Regions from separate parts of the Planococcus sp. BI3 genome, predicted to be linked through region 2. Evidence: a T-box and tRNA genes for the amino acid it is inferred to sense, from the RefSeq annotation. Region 2 holds a T-box; the other holds one or more tRNA genes.
The links. The T-box of region 2 lies ahead of trpS (tryptophan--tRNA ligase). A T-box ahead of a tRNA ligase gene usually reads a tRNA of that ligase, here a tRNA-Trp.
Positions count from the first base shown of each region.

Region 1: it has a tRNA-Trp gene. The T-box ahead of trpS (tryptophan--tRNA ligase) is inferred to sense a tRNA for this amino acid. The anticodon was not compared.

Region 1 is NZ_CM155266.1:1,496,663-1,507,747, forward strand. It holds gene AC1MEO_RS07600 (C45 family autoproteolytic acyltransferase/hydolase) at 1-1,063, opposite strand, end outside; gene AC1MEO_RS07605 (hypothetical protein) at 1,246-1,431, opposite strand; gene AC1MEO_RS07610 (cation-transporting P-type ATPase) at 1,468-4,149, opposite strand; gene AC1MEO_RS07615 (hypothetical protein) at 4,433-4,957, shown strand; tRNA gene AC1MEO_RS07620 (tRNA-Leu) at 5,126-5,209, opposite strand; tRNA gene AC1MEO_RS07625 (tRNA-Leu) at 5,796-5,879, opposite strand; tRNA gene AC1MEO_RS07630 (tRNA-Cys) at 5,889-5,962, opposite strand; tRNA gene AC1MEO_RS07635 (tRNA-Gly) at 5,969-6,043, opposite strand; tRNA gene AC1MEO_RS07640 (tRNA-Gln) at 6,050-6,121, opposite strand; tRNA gene AC1MEO_RS07645 (tRNA-His) at 6,131-6,206, opposite strand; tRNA gene AC1MEO_RS07650 (tRNA-His) at 6,247-6,322, opposite strand; tRNA gene AC1MEO_RS07655 (tRNA-Trp) at 6,343-6,416, opposite strand; tRNA gene AC1MEO_RS07660 (tRNA-Tyr) at 6,423-6,506, opposite strand; tRNA gene AC1MEO_RS07665 (tRNA-Thr) at 6,513-6,588, opposite strand; tRNA gene AC1MEO_RS07670 (tRNA-Phe) at 6,611-6,686, opposite strand; tRNA gene AC1MEO_RS07675 (tRNA-Asp) at 6,704-6,779, opposite strand; tRNA gene AC1MEO_RS07680 (tRNA-Met) at 6,783-6,859, opposite strand; tRNA gene AC1MEO_RS07685 (tRNA-Val) at 6,922-6,997, opposite strand; tRNA gene AC1MEO_RS07690 (tRNA-Glu) at 7,005-7,079, opposite strand; tRNA gene AC1MEO_RS07695 (tRNA-Ser) at 7,103-7,192, opposite strand; tRNA gene AC1MEO_RS07700 (tRNA-Asn) at 7,198-7,272, opposite strand; rRNA gene rrf (5S ribosomal RNA) at 7,284-7,399, opposite strand; rRNA gene AC1MEO_RS07710 (23S ribosomal RNA) at 7,534-10,465, opposite strand; tRNA gene AC1MEO_RS07715 (tRNA-Ala) at 10,589-10,664, opposite strand; tRNA gene AC1MEO_RS07720 (tRNA-Ile) at 10,673-10,749, opposite strand; rRNA gene AC1MEO_RS07725 (16S ribosomal RNA) at 10,869-11,085, opposite strand, start outside.
Region 2 is NZ_CM155266.1:3,891,573-3,902,657, forward strand. It holds gene fabF (beta-ketoacyl-ACP synthase II) at 1-45, shown strand, start outside; gene AC1MEO_RS19115 (ABC transporter ATP-binding protein) at 599-1,615, shown strand; gene AC1MEO_RS19120 (ABC transporter ATP-binding protein) at 1,602-2,537, shown strand; gene opp4B (oligopeptide ABC transporter permease) at 2,543-3,505, shown strand; gene AC1MEO_RS19130 (ABC transporter permease) at 3,531-4,442, shown strand; gene opp4A (oligopeptide ABC transporter substrate-binding protein) at 4,561-6,381, shown strand; gene trpS (tryptophan--tRNA ligase) at 6,426-7,415, opposite strand; T-box leader at 7,462-7,673, opposite strand; gene AC1MEO_RS19145 (DUF3899 domain-containing protein) at 7,717-8,022, opposite strand; gene AC1MEO_RS19150 (peptide ABC transporter substrate-binding protein) at 8,302-9,990, shown strand; gene opp3b (oligopeptide ABC transporter permease) at 10,178-11,085, shown strand, end outside.

The DNA of each region.
Region 1 (11,085 bases), 1.5 Mb from region 2:
TTTCTTGTTTAGATAAAAACTGCTTGTCCATATGGGCAAATCCGATTTCTGTATCGATAGTTCCGTGTATTTTCTGGACGTCCAGATTTTGTCCCTGCAGCCAACTGCCGAAATCGAAAACGGTCGGGGGCTGATTACCGCCAAGCGCAAACCAGACACTCTTTTCCTTTGGCAAATAAAGCGAGGTATGAATGGTCCCTGCCCAGCTTTTATACAACTCTGAAAAGACTCCTTTGTCTGGATCATTGAACAGACGGAACGCCTGCAGTGCATCCTCGGTCTGGCTTTTTTGATTGCGGATGGCTTCCAGCCGGCCAAACGAGTCCTTGAGGTAATTGCGGTTTTCATGCTGCTGGATTTCAAAATGGTTGGTGCAGACATTGCTGATCCGGACATCGACCGCACGCGGGCTCGCTTCAATGATGCGCGTTTCACCGCTTGGGTCGGTCACGATATAGCTGAACGATCCACGGTGAGGAATTTCCTTCAGCAACGCCACAGCATCGTCGATGGTCGCACAGGTTTCCAGGATGATGCGGCCGATGAGGTAACAGACAAACCCATCCCCGGGTTTTTTCCGGTGTGTGAAGTTATAGCCCATCGCCAAACCTTTTTCGTTCATGCCGTCCATGCGGCCTGTAATGCGTGAAGTCGGTCCAATGATGGCGTAGCCCTGATCGTCCGGCTGAAACAGACTGAAGCGCCCTTCATAGGTCTGCGGATGAAAGTCATAGTTGCGGACCATAAAATCCTGGCCCGTAACAATCGAGCAGCCGGATGGCATGGCGTCGATCCGGAAGCCGCCGAAATCACGCAAAACGTCTTCCATCGGCAATTCGAGGCTCTCCTGCAGACCCGTCAGTTCATCCCATATTCCAGGGGCAAACTTGCGGTAGGCATCTTCCGTGTCCTGCACATCTATTTCAAATCTAGGCCTCTTCGCCTGCCATTGCTTAGTCCGGTTGTCTAAGGTAATACTATCCTTTAACAGCTCGCCTTGCTTGACTCCAAAGTCGTAATGGCTTCCTCTGAACTCCAAAATATTGCTATGTATAGGTTTCATCAAATTCTCCTTTTTGCTGCAGAATCACCGATTCTAGTTCAGCATACACATTTCCCGATCGAAACTCAAAAACTCCGCGCTGAACAACTCAAACAGACCAGAAAAATTCCCACCTCATCCACAGCGATAAGGAGGGAACAGCCACTGCATTTAATTGTCATCCTTCGTATGCACGCCGCAATTCACCAAGGTCCAATTTCTTCATCTGCAGCAGCGCTGCCATCACCCACTCCACTTTCTCTTCTGCCGTATCGTCCAGCATCCGATTCAACTCGAGCGGCACCACCTGCCAGGAAACGCTGAACCAGTCCTTCAGCGTTCATGTCAAACCAAAAATTCGGTGTAATCTTTTGAATTTTGGCATCCACAATTTTCTCCTTCTTTCCATTTAAAAACTGCAGCGGCTATGTATCTGTTTTAAGGAATTTCCCGGATTTTCTGTACTGGCGGACAACCCATTTCTCCAGTTCCACGATAATGAAGACGGACATGCCGATCACAAGCGGCCATATCCAAAACTGGGCTTCCAACGGCACGGTTCCAAGCAGGATATTCATAAAGGGCACGTAGGTAACCGCCAATTGCACAGCAATCAAGATGCCCGATACCAAGAACGCGATTTTATTCGAGAAAAAATCACGGTTCACTGCAAACTCTGTTTCGCTCCGGCAATTGAATAAATACATCAATTGCGACATCACCAATGCCTGCAATGTCATTGTATTGATGATCGCCGGATCCACCTGCTGGTCGGCCAAGAGCCTGTTCATTAATAGAATTCCACCACAGATGACAAATGATACGAAGGCCACACGGAAAATATAATAAGGACCGAGCAATTTAGCATTCGATTTTCTAGGAGGCCGCTCCATAGCACCCGGCTCCAGCTTCTCAAAGGCGATTGCCAGCGATATGGTGATTGCGGAAATCATATTCACCCACAAGATCTGTACCGCCGTCAACGGCAAAGTCGTGCCGAACAGGATGCTGACGAATATCAAAGCGCCTTCCGAAACATTCGTCGGCAGGATGAAGAGGATGGTCTTCTTCAGATTGTCGTAAACGCGTCTGCCTTCTTTCACCGCATTGACAATCGTACTGAAATTATCATCCACCAGCACCATTCCAGCAGCTTCCTTCGATACTTCCGTCCCTTTTATCCCCATGGCCACCCCGATGTCCGCACGTTTTAAAGCAGGAGCATCGTTGACACCATCCCCGGTCATCGCACAAACATGATTTTCAGCCTGCAGTGCTTTGACCAGCTGCAGCTTATTATTTGGACTGGTGCGCGCGAAGACATCGTAATTCAATGCAGCATGCGTCAATTGCCGGTCATCCATCCGATCCAGCTCTCTGCCTTCAAGTACACGCTTGCCGTCTCCTATGCCCATCTGAGCCCCGATTGCGACAGCTGTATCCTTATGGTCACCGGTGATCATCTTCACGATGATCCCGGCCTTTTTGCATTGCTGTATCGCTTCGATGACTTCTTCCCGTGGCGGATCGATAATTCCTGCCAATCCGATCAGCCTGAATCCAGATTCCATATCTCCCTGGTCAATAGAGAGTTTGGAAGTGCTGACTCCTTTGACAGCAGCCCCCATCAGCCGCTCGCCTCTATTGGCATGCTGATACATTTTGTCATGCCAACCTTCCCCTTCTCCAGCAAAAGATTCCAAATCGGCCATTTTCAATAAACGCTCTGGTGCCCCTTTTACATATATCCATTTACTGCCACCGTAGTCGACCAAAGCCGCCATGTATTTATAGCTCGAGTCAAACGGAATCTTTGACAGAATCGGCAGCCGGTCTACAACATCTTCCGCTTTTTCAGCGAGTGTAATGAGACAACCTTCTGTAGCATCTCCGCTAATGACCCAATGTCCTTGTTCATCACATCTTAAATAGGATTCATTGACCGTTTTAACAGCTGTCAGAAATTCCTGTAAATCCGGATGATCTTCAAGATTTGCTGATTTATTGTCATGAAGAATCGTCCCTTTTGGCGAGTAGCCGGTTCCGGTCACGGAAAATTCTTTATCTTTCAGCATCACCGAAGTGACGGTCATTTCATTTTTCGTCAACGTTCCGGTTTTGTCCGAACAAATTACCGTGACAGCTCCAAGAGTTTCAACAGATGGCAGATTGCGGACAATAGCATTCTTCCCTGCCATGCGCTGTACGCCAAGCGCCAAGATGATGGACAGCACAGCGGGCAGGCCTTCAGGAATCGCCGCTACAGTCAGACCGATAATGGCCAGCAGCAAATCGGCTGTTTCGTAATCATGGAACACGTAGCCGATGCCAAACATTACAACAGCACTAACGACAATAATCAGTGAAATCACTTTTCCGAAAGCCGCCGTCTGCTTTAATAGTGGCGTCTGCAATCCTTCTACTTCTTCCATTGAAGAGCTGATTTTCCCAAGTTCGGTATCTGCTCCGATTGCCACAACAATTCCCGTTCCGGAACCGGAAGATATTGTTGTCCCCGCAAACAGCATGTTCAAACGGTCACCCAGCCCTGTATCATCCGGCAGCATTGCCGAATTTTTTTCGACCGCTGTCGATTCGCCCGTCAGTGATGATTCCTCAACATTCAAATTGTCCGCTTCCAGAATCCGGATATCAGCAGGAATCCGATCACCTGCCGCAAGCACCACAATATCTCCAGGAACCAATTCGGCTGACAGCACTTCCTTCCTAACTGAACTCCGAAGCGTTGTCGCTTTTAATGACAGCATTTTTCGAATGCTGTCCAATGCCTTTTCCGCTTTGCTTTGCTGGATATAACCGATAATCGCATTGATTACAACCACCATCAAAATTACCGCTGTATCGATATAATGTCCTAAAAACAAAGTCACGACCGCTGCTGCAAGCAGCACGTAAATCAGCACATCATTAAAGTGCTTGAAAAACTTGATAAGCGCCGGGTCTTTCTTGGGCTCCGGCAGCTCGTTCGTTCCGAATTCCGCTTGCCGCTTGGCTACTTCTTCTTCATCCAGCCCACTCTCTATATCTGTACCAAAGAGCTTCAGCAGTTCAGCCGCCTCAATCCCATGCCAATTTCTTGCCTGCATAACCGTCCCTCTTTTCAATTATTAGAATGTACTGGTCTACTTTTTATTCAGATTAGTATAACATTTTATTTCACTTCCTATAAAGAATACATTAGTTCTTCTCACCATAGTGCTTCTTTACGTTTTCAAACGTTTTAATAACTGGTTCCACACTTTTATTCCCTTAAAATTAATTCGATTATTAATTCTTATATGTTGCACTTTTAAAATATAGGTTTATAATTGACGGTGAAAAAACATATTATTAATACATACAACAAAAATACACCAAGGAGGGAGTAAAGTGAAAAAGTTTATCGTCGCTCTCATGGCCGCGTTTCTCAGTCTATCCTCTCTATCGAGTGTCAGTGCCCATCCGCATCACGACGACGATGATCACAAGTACAGTGTCCGTGAAGAAGTAGCCATCAGCAAAAAAGCGCTTAAGAAGTATCGGGATATTGATGTCGCATTGGATGAAGGGTTTGTTGGATTAGTACCTGGAGCCTGTGTACCGAATATGGGGATTCACTTAATCAAACCTAACCGAGCAGATGACGCGAAACTTAACATCAAAAAACCTGAAATCCTGGTTTATGAACCACTAAAAGATGGAAGCTATAAGTTAGTCGCCGCTGAATGGTATGTCCCTGCAGAGGAAACTAACAAAACTCCAAAATTATTCAATGAGAAGTTTCAGGGACCAATGGATAACCACGACGGATCTAAAGGCCAGCATTACGATTTGCATGCGTGGCTCTTTAAAAAAAATCCGGATGGAATGTTCGCCCCAGAGAACAAGCGTGTAAGCTGTAAACACGCTAAATAACTGAACAGATTGCTTCGAGCATCTGAATATAGAAGCCGATGTAAAAGTAACATTTTCATCGGTTTTTTTGGTGGGTACTTTTCTTCTTTCTGAAGCAGAAAATACTTTTTGGAAAAAGAAAAAAGGCCCAGACAATAAAGTCAGGGCCTTGCTTCTAAACTTGCTGTATACCGGCGGTCGGGGTCGAACCGACACTCCGGTGAAGGAACGGGATTTTGAGTCCCGCGCGTCTGCCAATTCCGCCACGCCGGCAAGTAATGATTTAGCGGACAAGAATTATTATAGCACATCTTATTTCACTCGCCAATACTTTATTAATATAAGATTTAGGAAAAATTAAAACTTACGTATTTTTTCATTCTGTACAAAACAAAGTCAACAAAAGGGTAAATACAACGAACACTAATAATGCTGTGGCTTCCAAGACCTTTAAAATCTCATTTATATTTATCGCCAGAGAAGAATATCCTCATGTTTACTCGACAAGATATATATTATTAAGGTTCTGAATGATTGTGTATACATAAGAGCTGCATTTATTTTCACTTTCATTCATTAGTTTTGAGTAGATAAACATATCGCTAAGATCAGCAGAAAAGCAAACCTATTTTTCTCTTAATGCTTTTTTCTGTTCCCTGAAAATAACGTATCCGTAAATTTATAATAAGCTACTCCATAAGATATTGGTACTCGCTTTATATTGAACTTAAAAAGTCTTAGGAAAATATAATTCTCAATTCAAATACCCTCAACTACTAATAAAAATTACAAAAAACCCCTTAACTATGATTGCTCACAGTTAAGGGGTTTTGGAAAGGGCAGGCAGGCCCTTTCATAATACCGGCGGTCGGGGTCGAACCGACACTCCCGTGAAGGAACGGGATTTTGAGTCCCGCGCGTCTGCCAATTCCGCCACGCCGGCAAATCATTATGGAGGCGGCAACCGGACTCGAACCGGTGATAAGGGTGTTGCAGACCCATGCCTTACCGCTTGGCTATGCCGCCAAATAATGGAGCGGAAGACGAGGTTCGAACTCGCGACCTCCACCTTGGCAAGGTGGCGTTCTACCACTGAACTACTTCCGCATAAAGCTGGGGTACCTGGATTCGAACCAGGGCATGACGGGATCAAAACCCGTTGCCTTACCGCTTGGCTATACCCCATTAATAAGATGGGGCGGACGAGGGGAATTGAACCCCCGAGTGCCGGAATCACAATCCGGTGCGTTAACCACTTCGCCACGACCGCCACTTTACTATTTTATAAACGCATTAATGAAATGAAAACTTGGGGCGGACGAGGGGAATTGAACCCCCGAGTGCCGGAATCACAATCCGGTGCGTTAACCACTTCGCCACGACCGCCATCATAAAATTTTTAAAATTGGCAGGGGCAGTAGGAATCGAACCCACATCGGAGGTGTTGGAGACCTCTGTTCTACCGTTAAACTATGCCCCTAAAAACTGGTGGTGGGGGGCAGATTCGAACTGCCGAACCCGAAGGAGCGGATTTACAGTCCGCCGCGTTTAGCCACTTCGCTACCCCACCTTAAAATGGTGCCGGAGAAAGGACTTGAACCCTCAACCTACTGATTACAAGTCAGTTGCTCTACCAGTTGAGCTACTCCGGCATGGAGATATTTCATAAAAAAATGGTGGGTCAGGACGGAATCGAACCGCCGACACTTAGAGCTTCAATCTAATGCTCTACCGACTGAGCTACTGACCCACTTTGTTACATAAAAATGGCGGTCCCGACCGGGATCGAACCGGCGATCTCCTGCGTGACAGGCAGGCATGTTAACCGCTACACCACGGGACCATTTGGTTGCGGGGGCAGGATTTGAACCTGCGACCTTTGGGTTATGAGCCCAACGAGCTACCGAACTGCTCCACCCCGCGATAATAATATATCATTCACAAATTACATTTGCACTGTACAACCTTGATTATGTAAGAGTAAATGGTGGAGGATGACGGGATCGAACCGCCGACCCTCTGCTTGTAAGGCAGATGCTCTCCCAGCTGAGCTAATCCTCCATGAAATTGGTGACCCCTACGGGATTCGAACCCGTGTTACCGCCGTGAAAGGGCGGTGTCTTAACCGCTTGACCAAGGGGCCGTATGTTTTGGGAATTTATCTTCTGGCGGAGAGCAAGGGATTCGAACCCTTGAGACGGTTGCCCGCCTACATGATTTCCAATCATGCTCCTTCGGCCACTCGGACAGCTCTCCAAAATTGGCTCCGAAGGTAGGACTCGAACCTACGACCATCGCATTAACAGTGCGGTGCTCTACCACTGAGCTACTTCGGAATAATTGATCAGACTGGCAACGTCCTACTCTCACAGGGGGAGACCCCCAACTACCATCGGCGCAAAAGAGCTTAACTGCCGTGTTCGGGATGGGAACGGGTGTGGCCTCTTTGCCATCATTACCAGACTGATTTTATTTTGAAAGACAAGATTTATTATACCATTATAACTGGTTTTTTCAAGCTTTTTTTCAAAAACTTTTCTTGTTCCTTCAAAACTGGATAAACGACATTGATTCCATGCAAGAATCTGTACGGTTGTTTGGTTAAGTCCTCGATCGATTAGTATTCGTCAGCTGCACGTGTCGCCACGCTTCCACCTCGAACCTATCTACCTCATCGTCTTTGAGGGATCTTACTTGCTTGCGCAATGGGAAATCTCATCTTGAGGGGGGCTTCGTGCTTAGATGCTTTCAGCACTTATCCCGGCCACACATAGCTACCCAGCGATGCCCTTGGCAGAACAACTGGTACACCAGCGGTGTGTCCATCCCGGTCCTCTCGTACTAAGGACAGCTCCTCTCAAATTTCCTGCGCCCGCGACGGATAGGGACCGAACTGTCTCACGACGTTCTGAACCCAGCTCGCGTACCGCTTTAATGGGCGAACAGCCCAACCCTTGGGACCGACTACAGCCCCAGGATGCGATGAGCCGACATCGAGGTGCCAAACCTCCCCGTCGATGTGGACTCTTGGGGGAGATAAGCCTGTTATCCCCGGGGTAGCTTTTATCCGTTGAGCGATGGCCCTTCCATGCGGAACCACCGGATCACTAAGCCCGTCTTTCGACCCTGCTCGACCTGTACGTCTCGCAGTCAAGCTCCCTTCTGCCTTTACACTCTGCGAATGATTTCCAACCATTCTGAGGGAACCTTTGGGCGCCTCCGTTACTCTTTAGGAGGCGACCGCCCCAGTCAAACTGCCCGCCTGACACTGTCTCCCACCCCGATCAGGGGTGTGGGTTAGAATTTCAATACAACCAGGGTAGTATCCCACTGACGCCTCCCCCGAAGCTGGCGCTCCGGGCTCTAAGGCTCCTACCTATCCTGTACAAGTTGCACCAAAATTCAATATCAGGCTACAGTAAAGCTCCACGGGGTCTTTCCGTCCTGTCGCGGGTAACCTGCATCTTCACAGGTACTATAATTTCACCGAGTCTCTCGTTGAGACAGTGCCCAGATCGTTACGCCTTTCGTGCGGGTCGGAACTTACCCGACAAGGAATTTCGCTACCTTAGGACCGTTATAGTTACGGCCGCCGTTTACTGGGGCTTCAGTTCGCACCTTCGCTTGCGCTAAGCACTCCCCTTAACCTTCCAGCACCGGGCAGGCGTCAGCCCCTATACGTCACCTTACGGTTTTGCAGAGACCTGTGTTTTTGCTAAACAGTCGCCTGGGCCTATTCACTGCGGCTCTCTCGGGCTATACACCCTACCAGAGCACCCCTTCTCCCGAAGTTACGGGGTCATTTTGCCGAGTTCCTTAACGAGAGTTCACTCGCTCACCTTAGAATTCTCTTCTCGCCTACCTGTGTCGGTTTGCGGTACGGGCACCTCCCGCCTCGCTAGAGGCTTTTCTTGGCAGTGTGAAATCAGGGACTCCGAGGCTAGGCCTCTCGCCATCACAGCTCAACGTATCAGGAATGGGATTTGCCTCATTCCACGCCTCACTGCTTGGACGTGCACAACCAACGGCACGCTCTCCTTATCCTTCTGCGTCCCCCCATTGCTCAAACGGCGGGGAGGTGGTACAGGAATATCAACCTGTTGTCCATCGTCTACGCCTATCGGCCTCGACTTAGGTCCCGACTAACCCTGAGCGGACGAGCCTTCCTCAGGAAACCTTGGGCATTCGGTGGACGGGATTCTCACCCGTCTTTCGTTACTCATACCGGCATTCTCACTTCTAAGCGCTCCACCAGTCCTTGCGGTCTGACTTCAACGCCCTTAGAACGCTCTCCTACCACGGACATCTACGATGTCCATCCACAGCTTCGGTAATCCGTTTAGCCCCGGTACATTTTCGGCGCAGTGTCACTCGACCAGTGAGCTATTACGCACTCTTTAAATGATGGCTGCTTCTAAGCCAACATCCTGGTTGTCTAAGCAACGCCACATCCTTTTCCACTTAACGGATATTTGGGGACCTTAGCTGGTGGTCTGGGCTGTTTCCCTCTTGACTACGGATCTTATCACTCGCAGTCTGACTCCCAAGCATAAATCACTGGCATTCGGAGTTTGTCTGAATTCGGTAACCCGGGATGGGCCCCTAGTCCAAACAGTGCTCTACCTCCAGGATTCTCAATCTTGAGGCTAGCCCTAAAGCTATTTCGGAGAGAACCAGCTATCTCCAGGTTCGATTGGAATTTCTCCGCTACCCACACCTCATCCCCGCACTTTTCAACGTGCGTGGGTTCGGGCCTCCAGTAAGTGTTACCTTACCTTCACCCTGGACATGGGTAGATCACCTGGTTTCGGGTCTACAACTGCATACTCTGGCGCCCTATTCAGACTCGCTTTCGCTGCGGCTCCGCCTTCTCAGCTTAACCTTGCATGCAATCGTAACTCGCCGGTTCATTCTACAAAAGGCACGCCATCACCCATTAACGGGCTTTGACTACTTGTAGGCACACGGTTTCAGGATCTATTTCACTCCCCTTCCGGGGTGCTTTTCACCTTTCCCTCACGGTACTGGTTCACTATCGGTCACTAGGAAGTATTTAGCCTTGGGAGATGGTCCTCCCGGATTCCGACGGAATTTCACGTGTTCCGCCGTACTCAGGATCCACTCTGGAGGGGAAGGGTTTTCGGCTACGGGGCTGTTACCCGCTGCGGCGGACCGTTCCAGGTCGCTTCGCCTAATCCTTCCTTTTGTAACTCCGTATAGAGTGTCCTACAACCCCAAGAGGCAAGCCTCTTGGTTTGGGCTGATCCCGTTTCGCTCGCCGCTACTCAGGGAATCGCATTTGCTTTCTCTTCCTCCAGGTACTTAGATGTTTCAGTTCCCTGGGTCTGCCTTCTCATGTGCTATCAATTCACACATGGATACTGCCCGATTAAAGGCAGCGGGTTCCCCCATTCGGAAATCTCCGGATCACAGCTCACTTACAGCTCCCCGAAGCATATCGGTGTTAGTGCCGTCCTTCTTCGGCTCCTAGTGCCAAGGCATCCACCGTGCGCCCTTTCTAACTTAACCAATGGTCAATTAAAAAGTTGTGGCTCGAAAGCCACGCGTACATGAATTGCTTGCATATATGTTTCAATGTCGTTTTATCCAGTTTTCAAAGAACAAGTTCATCACTTCTGCGTGCGAAATGATTGGTGGAGCCTAGCGGGATCGAACCGCTGACCTCCTGCGTGCAAGGCAGGCGCTCTCCCAGCTGAGCTAAGGCCCCAAGAAGAATGGTGGGCCTAAATGGACTCGAACCATCGACCTCACGCTTATCAGGCGTGCGCTCTAACCAGCTGAGCTATAGGCCCTCTTGAGTATAATTCATATTCTAATAGAAGATCATTCCAGTGTCGCCACTGAAGGTGAACCTTCAAAACTGAACGCAAAACGTCAACCCCGGGAAACCCGGTTCCGAATTCATCCTTAGAAAGGAGGTGATCCAGCCGCACCTTCCGATACGGCTACCTTGTTACGACTTCACCCCAATCATCCGTCCCACCTTCGGCGGCTGGCTCCACAAGTGGTTACCTCACCGACTTCGGGTGTTACAAACTCTCGTGGTGTGACGGGCGGTGTGTACAAGGCCCGGGAACGTATTCACCGTGGCATGCTGATCCACGATTACTAGCGATTCCGGCTTCATG
Region 2 (11,085 bases):
GGCTTTGGCGGACATAACGCTTCACTTGTATTCAAGAAAGCTTAAAATACCCTAAATGAAATGGCAATCTGCGATTTATCCCGCAGATTGTCATTTTTTATTGCTTTTAAATGTAAACTAAGAGGAAATACACCTAAAAACTTATAAAAATTGAAAAAAATTTCCGATTGTTAAATCTATTATGGTATTGTAAATAGATAGAGGCCATACTGTTTAATAATTTAGGTTATAGATACAATTTATATGAATAGTATTTACTACCTCTAGCCTTCATAAAATAAACATTCATTACAAAGAAATTGAAGAGCTGAAATAAGTTGATTCATCAAGGTTTGGACAGGTAAAAAACGAGATTTAATAAGACGATTATTCGGAAAATTAAAAATAATATTGTCTTTGTAATTTTATTGTAATAAAATTAATAGTAGAACTATTGTCTAAAAAAATTAAAGGTGACTGTAATTTTTTGGAGAGAACTGGTCGTCAACTTTTAAATTTTTTTGGATTGATAAGTCAGAATGTTGAAAATTTGGAGTGGCGAAATGTCAGCTGCAACCAGAAGAAATCTTAGAACAGCTTCATTTTGAGGAGGATAAACGTGAATGATGTTTTGTTGGATATCAAAAATTTAAAAACATCTTTTAGAATTAAGGACGATTATTACGCTGCTGTCGATGATGTTTCATTAACAGTAAGAAAAAATGAGGTACTGGCGATTGTCGGCGAATCAGGTTCCGGGAAAAGTGCATTTGCATTTTCGATCATGGGACTTCATACAAGAGCTAAAATTGAGGGAGAGATAGATTACAAAGGCATTAACCTGGCAAAGGCAAACGCCAATCAAATGAAAAAATTGCGTGGAAAAGAAATGGGGATGATTTTTCAGGATGCGCTGTCAGCTCTTAATCCCCTTATGGTGGTAGGCGCCCAGATCGATGAAGCGATTTTCCTGCATAATCCGAAAAGCTCCAAAAGCCTGCGGAAAAAGCAGGTCATCAATTTACTGAATCAAGTGGGCATTCCCCGTCCCGAAAAAACATATGACCAATATCCCCATGAACTGTCTGGCGGAATGCGCCAGCGCATTGTCATCGCAATGGCGATTTCGAATCAACCGGAACTGCTGATTGCAGACGAACCGACCACAGCTCTGGATGTGACGATTCAATCTCAGATTTTGGATTTGATAAAAGAACTGAAGGACACTATTAATGCCGGCATTATCCTAATCACCCATGATTTAGGAGTAGTAGCGGAAATGGCGGATCGAGTGGCAGTTATGTACGCGGGGCAAATTGTGGAAATCGCTGATGTTTATACATTAATGGAAAATCCGCAGCATCCGTATACTCGCTCTCTTCTAAATTCAATACCGACTTTGAATGATGTGAAAGAAGAGCTTCACGTCATACAGGGGGTAGTGCCATCACTTCAAAATCTACCGCGAACGGGATGCCGATTCGCTGCAAGAATTCCTTGGATTGAAGATTCTGCGCATGAAGCTTCACCGGAACTCCATGAAATTAGTCCAGGACATTATGTGCGCTGCACATGTTATAAGGACTTTTACTTCCCAGAACAAGCCGAGGAGGAGCGCAATTATGTCGCTAATTAGAGTTGAAGACCTGAAAGTACATTTTCCAGTACGTGGAGGAGTCTTTCAGACCATCCAAGACCATGTTCGAGCAGTAGATGGTGTTTCATTTTCAATTGAACAAGGCCAGACTTACGGACTTGTAGGAGAATCAGGGTCAGGAAAAACAACGACAGGCCGTGCAATCATCGGATTGAATGATATCACTTCAGGAAAAGTGATGTTTGAAGGAAAAGATCTTTCCTCTATCAGCAAAAAAGAATATATCGATGTACGAAAAGATATTCAGATGATCTTCCAGGATCCCTTTTCATCACTGAACCCGAAGAAACGGGTGGCGGACATTGTAGCTGAACCGCTCCGCAATTACGAAAACCTGTCTCCTAAAGAAGAACGGATCCGCATTCAGGAATTAATAGAGCTGGTCGGGCTCAGTCCGGAAGCTATCTATAAATATCCGCACGAATTCTCAGGAGGACAGCGGCAACGGATCGGAATCGCCCGTGCGATTGCGCTGAATCCAAAGCTGATCATCGCGGATGAACCTGTCTCTGCCCTGGATGTTTCCGTACAAGCCCAAGTATTGAATTTCATGCGGGAAATTCAAAAAGAACTGAACTTGACGTATTTATTCATCAGCCATGACTTGGGTATTATCCGCCATATGTGCGATCACATCGGCATCATGTACAAAGGACGATATGTCGAAGAGGGCACATCAGAAGAAATTTTCACGAACCCGCAGCATATTTACACGAAACGCTTAATTGCGGCAATTCCGGACAGCAACCCGCGCAATCGGGAAATGCATTACGAAAACCGCAAATTGGTGAAGACCGAATATGACAAGCTGGAAAAAGACTTTTTTGATGAAGAAGGTTTGCCTTTCTCGTTAAAATCAATTTCAGCTACCCATCAAGTAGCGTTGCCTGAGAGAGGTTGAATGGTATGTGGAAATTAATTGTACGCAGAACACTCATAACGATCCCGCAAATTATAGTCTTAAGCGTTTTGGTATTTATTTTAGCTCAGGCTATGCCTGGAGATGCACTGACCGGGCTGATCGATCCGAACATCGATCCAGCCACCATTGAAGCAATGCGTGAGCGCCTGGGATTGAACAATCCCTGGTATGTCCAGTATATAGACTGGGTCAAAGGCGTACTGCAAGGCGATTTCGGGCAGTCGTTCCGCTTTAAGATGCCAGTATCCGAATTGATTGGCGAACGAATGATCAATACTTTGTGGTTGTCATTGGCAACTCTGATCCTGACTTACTTGATCGCCATTCCATTAGGGATCATCAGCGGACGTTTCAACGATACATGGTTGGACCGTGCCATTACCGGATATACGTACATTGGCTTTGCAGCACCATTATTTATTTTTGCTTTAGTTATGTTGTTTATTTTTGGATTCCAGCTGGGCTGGTTCCCGACAAGCGGAAGCGTCACCCCAGGTACCGAACCTGGAACCTTCGCCTATTTCATCAGCAAGTTGAATCATTTATTATTGCCCGCCTTATCGATGGCATTGATAACGACTGTTTCTACAGTCCAGTATTTGAGAAGTGAGATCATTGATACAAAACAGAAGGATTTCATCGTAACTGCCCGTGCTAAAGGGGCTTCCGAATCACGTGTCTACAATCGCCACGTCTTGCGGAATTCCCTGCTTCCGATTGCAGCGTTCTTCGGTTACGAAATCACAGGATTGATTGGCGGAACCATATTCATCGAAAATATTTTCGGCTATCCAGGAATGGGTGAGCTGTTCCTTTCTTCCATCAGCTTACGTGATTACAGCGTAATGACAGCTCTTGTCCTATTGTTCGGGCTGGCAGCGATCATTGGGGCATTACTATCCGATATCATCTTGAGTTTGGTAGATCCACGTATCCGAATTAAATAATAAATGATAATTTTGAGGTGTAAATATGAGAATAGATAAAGACAGTGGAGCACAAATCCCGGATGTGGATCTCGGCAAAAGCCCATCCGGATTCAGTATATTACTAAGAGAGTTAATACGGGACAAAATTGCATTTGGTTCTCTCCTGTTCCTGTTCCTGATCATTGCCGGTGTATTTGGTACATCCCTCATCATGGACCAGTCTGAAATTATCAAAGTCGATCTTTTCGCTCTTTACGAGCCGCCATCCGCCGCTTATTGGCTGGGCACGGATTACGGTGGGCGCGACATTTTTGGGCAATTGATCATTGGGACGCGAAACTCATTGGCTATCGGCTTTTTGGTCACGCTATTGACAGGAATCATCGGCATATTGGTTGGGCTGATTTCCGGATATTACGGGGGCACTGTAGATAATGTCTTCATGCGTTTCGTTGATTTCTTCATGGTTTTGCCGATTTTGATGATTGTCATCGCATTCGTAACCGCAGTACCTGGCTACAGCATCGTGTCCTTTTCGTTAATCATGACCGCTTTCTTATGGATGGGCATTGCGCGGCTGATCCGTTCAAAAGCCTTGCAGGAAAAAGAATTGGATTATGTAAAAGCCTCTAAGACACTTGGGACTTCCGATTTCAAAATCATGTTTTTCCAGGTCCTGCCAAATCTTAGTTCGATCATCATTGTAACGATGACGTTAAATTTGGCAGGCAATATCGGAATCGAATCGGGCCTGTCCTTTTTAGGATTCGGCTTCCCGGAATCGACTCCGAGTTTGGGGACCTTGATCAGTTATGCAAGAAACCCGCAAACACTGGAATTGAGATGGTGGATCTGGTTACCTGCATCAATCCTGATTTTTGTATTGATGCTTAGCATAAATAATGTCGGGCAAGCCCTAAAACGCGCTACCGATGCCCGGCAACGCAGAGGGTGACAAAAAAGTGGGGAAAAGGGGGAGTAGGGTTCTCGGTACCAGGCAGAAATAACTCTATTCAAGTACAGCAGCAGTCCAAAAGAACTTTATTTAAAAAAGAAAGAGGAGGAAACGGAGAATGGCGAAAAATAAATGGTCTAGATATTTAGCATTGCCGATGTTGTCTTTTGTGTTGGTCTTGGCAGCTTGTACCGGTGACGATACGTCCACGGAAGAAAGCGGCGGGGAAAAGGATGAAGGCGGACAGCAACTTGAAAACGGCGGGATGTATTCAATTGATGATTTCAGCAATGTGAAAACGAATGAAGGAGAAGCCATTGATGGCGGAACCATTACATTCGGCTTAGTGTCAGATACCGTTTTTGAAGGGACATTAAACTGGAACTTCTACTCTGGTGCACCGGATGCAGAAATTCTGAATTGGTTTGATGAAGGTTTACTGACTTGGGACGAAAACTACGTCTACACAAATGATGGAGCTGCAACTTATGAAGTTTCAGAAGATGGCCGCACGTTCACTTTCACAATCGGCGATAATGTCAATTGGCATGACGGCGAACCTGTAACTGCAGAAGATTGGTTGTTTGCACACGAAGTAATCGGTAACCCTGAATATGATGGTCCACGCTACAACTCTGACTTTACGAACATCGAAGGGATGGAAGAGTATAACAGCGGAGCAGCTGATACGATTTCAGGCATTGAAGTAGTTGACGAAAAGACGTTGTCGATTACGTATATCGAGTCAACTCCTTCTTTATTGACAGGAAGCATCTGGTCTTACCCATTGGCTAAGCACATCTTTGGAGACATGGCAGTTGCCGATATCTCTTCTTCGCCTGAAGTGCGTGAAAACCCAATCGGTTTTGGACCATTTAAAGTGGACAGCATTGTACCTGGTGAGTCTGTAACTCTTACTAAGAACGCAGACTACTGGCGCGGAGAACCAAACCTTGATGGCGTAACAGTTAAAGTCATCAGCAGTTCAACAGTTGTTCAGGAACTGGAAACTGGGGGAGTTGACTTGATCAGCGAATTCCCAGTAGATCAATTCCCTGACAACGCTGAAATGTCGAACGTAGAATATTTGGGAGCGATTGATCGCGCCTACACATATATCGGCTTTAAATTGGGAACATGGGATGCTGAAAGCAGCACTGTTGCTTACGATCCTGAAGCGAAAATGAACAATAAGGAACTTCGCCAAGCAATGTGGCATGCAGTGGATAACACAGCAGTCGGCGAACGTTTCTATAATGGTTTGCGTTGGAATGCGACAACTTTGATTCCGCCATCCCATCCTGAGTTCCATGATGATACGAATGAAGGAAGAACTTACGATCCTGAAGTAGCAAACCAGCTATTGGATGATGCAGGATATCTTGATACAGATGATGATGGATTGCGCGAAGATCCAGAAGGCAACCCGCTTGAAATCAACTTTATTTCAATGACAGGCGGCGATACGGCTGAGCCTTTGGCACAATACTATGTTCAGTCTTGGGAAGCTGTTGGCTTGAAAGTCAACCTGGAAATGCTTGAGTTCAACTCGTTCTATGACCGTGTCGGAAACGGCGGAGAAGATGATCCGAATGTTGACGTATTCCAAGCAGCATGGGGAGTTGGGATTGACGTAGATCCTTCAGGACTTTACGGAGCTAACGCAATCTACAACTTCGCACGTTGGGAAAATGAAGAAAATGAGCGTCTTCTGGCAGAAGGCCGTTCAGAAGAAGCATTTGACCTTGCATTCCGCCAGGAAGTTTACAACGAATGGCAACAATTGATGGTCGAAGAAGTGCCGGTATTCCCTACTTTATACCGAGCAATTTTGAGCCCGGTCAATGATCGTGTATTGAACTATGCAATCGGTGACGGCACTGGGGTTTACTTATCTGACCTTGCCGTGAACGCAGAATCACCAGTTACTGCAGAGTAAAAACAAAATAGAAAAGGAGCTGCAGATCTGCAGCTCCTTTTTGTTTATTTTCTTTTGCGTCCAAGCCCCATGGCATTTTCCATTTTCTTTAAGGTTTTATTGGCCAGGTAATTAGCTTTTTCAGCGCCGGCATCAAGAATTTTATCCAGTTCTTCAGAATCCAGAAGCGCAGCATAACGCTCTTGAATCGGTGCTAAATGTTCGGTAACAGCTTTTGCGACTGAAGCTTTGAAATCACCATAGCCGGAACCTTCGTATTTCGCAACCAGGCTATCGATGCTTTCACCAGTTAACGCAGCTTCAATGGTTAGAAGGTTCGCTACCCCAGGTTTGTTGATCGGATCGTAGCTGACCACCCCTTCAGAATCGGTCACAGCGCTCTTGATTTTCTTTTCGATCGTTTTCAAATCATCCAATAACGTGATGATCGCTTTCTTATTGGTATCAGACTTGCTCATCTTTTTCGATGGGTCCTGAAGCGACATGATGCGTGCGCCATTCTTGGGGACGCGGATATCAGGGATCGTGAAGATGTCATTGTATTTCCGGTTGAATCTTTCGGCCAGATCGCGTGTCAGCTCGATATGCTGTTTTTGATCATCCCCGACAGGTACGATATCGGTCTGGTATAACAGGATATCAGCTGCCATCAATGGCGGGTACGTCAGCAATCCAGCTAAGACAGAAGCATTTTTGGCTGATTTGTCTTTGTATTGTGTCATACGTTCGAGTTCGCCGATCGTCGACACACATTGCAGCATCCAACCAGCCTGTGCATGCGCCGGAACTTCTGATTGGATAAACAGTGTCACTTTCTCCGGGTCAATTCCGGCAGCCAGATAGAGTGCCGCCAGTGCCTTGATGTTTTTGCGAAGTTCCAAACGATCCTGTGGCATTGTAATGGCATGTTGGTCAACGATGCAAAAGATGCAGTCGTATTCGTCCTGCAGCTCCGTGAACTGCTTAAAGGCTCCTATGTAATTCCCGAGTGTTACCGTACCGGTAGGCTGAACGCCTGAAAAGATTTTCTTCATTCCAATTCCTCCTCAAAGTAAAAAAACACAGCACACATCCCTTAAAAAAAGGGACGAATGATGTGTTTTCCGCGGTACCACCCTAGTTGCCGTTGCCGGCCACTCTTCTTCATAACGTGAAGAACACGGAATCGGCTACTTGTCGTTCACCAACTCAGCTCAAAAGTCCATTCAATGAAGCCCTCCATCTGTTTTCACCACCCACAGACTCTCTCTATAGAAGGAACTGCATTTACTCCTCTTTTTCATCGCTCATTTTATATCCTATTATTATAATACATAAACGATTCCAGACGCAATATTAGAAGCTATAAATTGCCAGGCAAATACCCATGATCAGCAAGGTGACAGCTCCTGTAATGAGCAGCAGGGAGCTGGAAAAACCCAATGCTTCGGAAGGGGGCCTCATCTCTTCATCTTCTAATGTAGACTTCATTTTGAATGCCTTCCTCATACTGATGGTGAATATATCAAATACGCCTGTCCGCACCACAAAAACCCATAGGCCAAAAAATAGCAGGATCCCCCCGTAAACAAATGAGTTGTTAATATATGACAGGAGGGATAGGTCATCTGTCCGTAAAAATATTGTGATAAAGATCAACATTTGAACAATTAGTAAGGAAAAAATCGTTTTCTTCAAACTTTGCACCTCGATTCCTTTCAATTGTAGAAGAAATTTTAAAAAAAATCAAAAAAATCTTCATTTATCGTAGACGCCGAAAACGCTTACAAATCCAATATTCTTGCGGTTTTGTGTAACATGAATGTAACGCAATTGTTACAAGAGTGTAAAAATTTCCAAAAAAAGTTCTGTACAAGAAAAAAATATTATGTATAATTAGCCTTGTACCAATTTTTCAGAAAATTCGAGGGGGTCAATTTAGTGAGAAACAGCAAGATTTTTTGGCTATTAAGCCTAGTTTTAGTTCTAAGTGCATTTCTAGCAGCGTGTGGTGGCGGCGATGATACTAGTACTGAAACTACAGAGGGAACCGAAACAGCTGGAGATTTAGATTCAGAGCAAGTCCTTAATTTGATGGAAAGCGCTGAAATTCCAACTATGGATATTTCATTAGCTGAGGATGCAGTCGCATTTAACATTTTCAATAATGTTAACGAAGGCCTATTCCGTTTAGATCAAGAAAACTTAGCCGAGCCAGCACTTGCTGAAGGCGAGCCTGAAGTCAGCGAAGATGGTTTGACTTACACGTTCAAATTGCGTGATTCTAACTGGTCAGATGGAACACCGGTTACTGCCAACGATTTCGTTTACTCTTGGCAACGTTCAATTGATCCTGCTACAGGTTCTCCATACGGAGCTTACATGATGGCTGGTTCGATTGTAAACGCTACTGAAATTGCTGCAGGTGAAATGGAAGTAACGGAACTTGGCGTTACTGCTGTAGACGACAACACTCTTGAAGTGCAATTAGAGCGTCCAGTACCTTATTTCATGTCATTGATGGCTTTCCCAACTTTCTACCCACAGAACGAAGCTTTCGTAACTGAAAAAGGTGACGCTTATGCTTCTAACTCTGAAAACTTGATTTTCAACGGACCATTCACACTTACTGACTGGGATGGAACGGGCTTAACTTGGAAAATGCAAAAAAATCCTGAATACTGGGATGCTGAAACAGTTAAACTTGAAACAATTAATGTTGACGTTGTAAAAGAACCTGCTACTGCAGTTAACCTTTACAACTCAGGTGAAAAAGACCGTGCTGGATTAAGCGGTGAATTTGCAATGCAATATGCAAATGACGAAAACCTGATCACTGAATTGGAACCTACTGTTTTCTACTTCAAACTTAACCAAGAACGCAACGGTGAAGAAAATGCACTTTCAAACGTAAATATCCGTCAAGCAATTGCAAAAGGCTTCAACAAGCAAGATCTAGTAGATGTAGTATTAGCTAACGGTTCATTGCCAGCTAACTACTTAGTACCAACTGAATTCACTTTTGATGAAAGCAACACAGACTTCCGCGACGTTAATGGAGATCTTGTTGAGTTCAACGCTGAAGAAGCTGCAGAACATTGGGCTACTGGCCTTGAAGAATTGGGAGTGGAAGAAGTTACTCTTGAAATCCTAGGTGGAGACACTGAAACTGCTAAAAACATGGATGCTTACCTTAAAGAACAACTTGAAACAAATCTTGAAGGTTTAACGATCAACCTTAAAGCTGTACCTTTCGGAGTTCGTTTAGAACTTGATGAAGCTCAGGATTATGACATCCAAACTGCTGGATGGGGACCTGATTACCAGGATCCTATGACATTCATTGACTTGTTTGTTACTGGGTCTGCTCAAAATAAAATGGCTTATTCTAACCCTGAGTATGATGCTCTAGTTGAATCAGCTAAAGGCGAATTGGCAACAGATCCTGCTGCACGTTGGGAAGCAATGGCTAAGGCTGAAAAAATGCTTCTAGAAGATGACGCTGCAATCGCGCCAATCTATCAGCGTGGAGTAATGTCTCTTCAACAGCCTTACGTTAACGACATCATTGCACACCCATTCGGTGGAGATTACAGCTACAAATGGGCATACATTTCGGGCAAAGAATAAGTTAAACCCGCTACTGTGAAAACAAAATAGGAAGAGAGTATATCGCGTTTTTAGGTCGATATACTCTCTTTTCTAATGTAAAGGAATTAACCGAAAATTGACCATTTTCTGCTAACTATTGAATGCTGCAAGTCCCTATTATATATGTGATGGGCTTGTCAAATAGAATTAATTTTGGAGGTGCATTATGGCTAAGTACATTGGCAAGCGTTTAATTTATATGGTGATCACTTTAGCACTGATCGCTACTTTTACTTTTTTCCTTATGAAAGTTTTACCAGGATCCCCCGTCGCGTCCGCAGATAAATTATCTCCTGAACAAAGGGCAGTTGTAGAAGCCAGATATGGATTGAACGAACCTCTTCCGGTTCAATATTTCAATTACATGTTTGGTCTAGTGCAAGGTGACTTAGGAATTTCCATCAACCAGTTTAAAGGAGCCGATGTTACGGATGTTATTTTAAGCCGTATGGGTCCTTCTGCTCAAATTGGTTTCCAGGGAATGGTGCTGGGAACTATTCTGGGAATTCTCCTGGGGATGATTGCCGCGCTAAGGCAGAATACCTGGGTTGATTACACTAGCACATTCGTAGCGATTGTCGGAATCTCAATTCCTTCCTTCGTTTTTGCTTCATTGCTTCAATATTGGTTCGGTTTAAAGTGGGACTTGTTCCCGGTGGCTTTATGGAAAGACGGCTTTATGTCCAGTGTCCTGCCATCCATCGCCTTGGCCATGTTCCCAATGGCCACAGCAGCACGTTTTATCCGTACGGAAATGATTGAAGTGCTTGGCTCAGATTATATTACATTAGCGAAAGCTAAAGGAGCAAGCGGATCAGAAATTGCATTTAAGCATGCTTTCCGCAACGCATTGATTCCATTGGTTACGGTTCTTGGACCTATGGCTGTATCCATTCTTACCGGATCACTTGTAGTAGAGCAGATTTTCGCAATTCCGGGTATCGGGGAACAATTCGTTAAATCGATTATGGTCAATGACTTCTCCATCATTATGGGAACCACTATCTTCTTCTCAGTATTCTTGATTGTCATCATCTTGCTGGTAGATATTCTATATGGTGTCATTGATCCTCG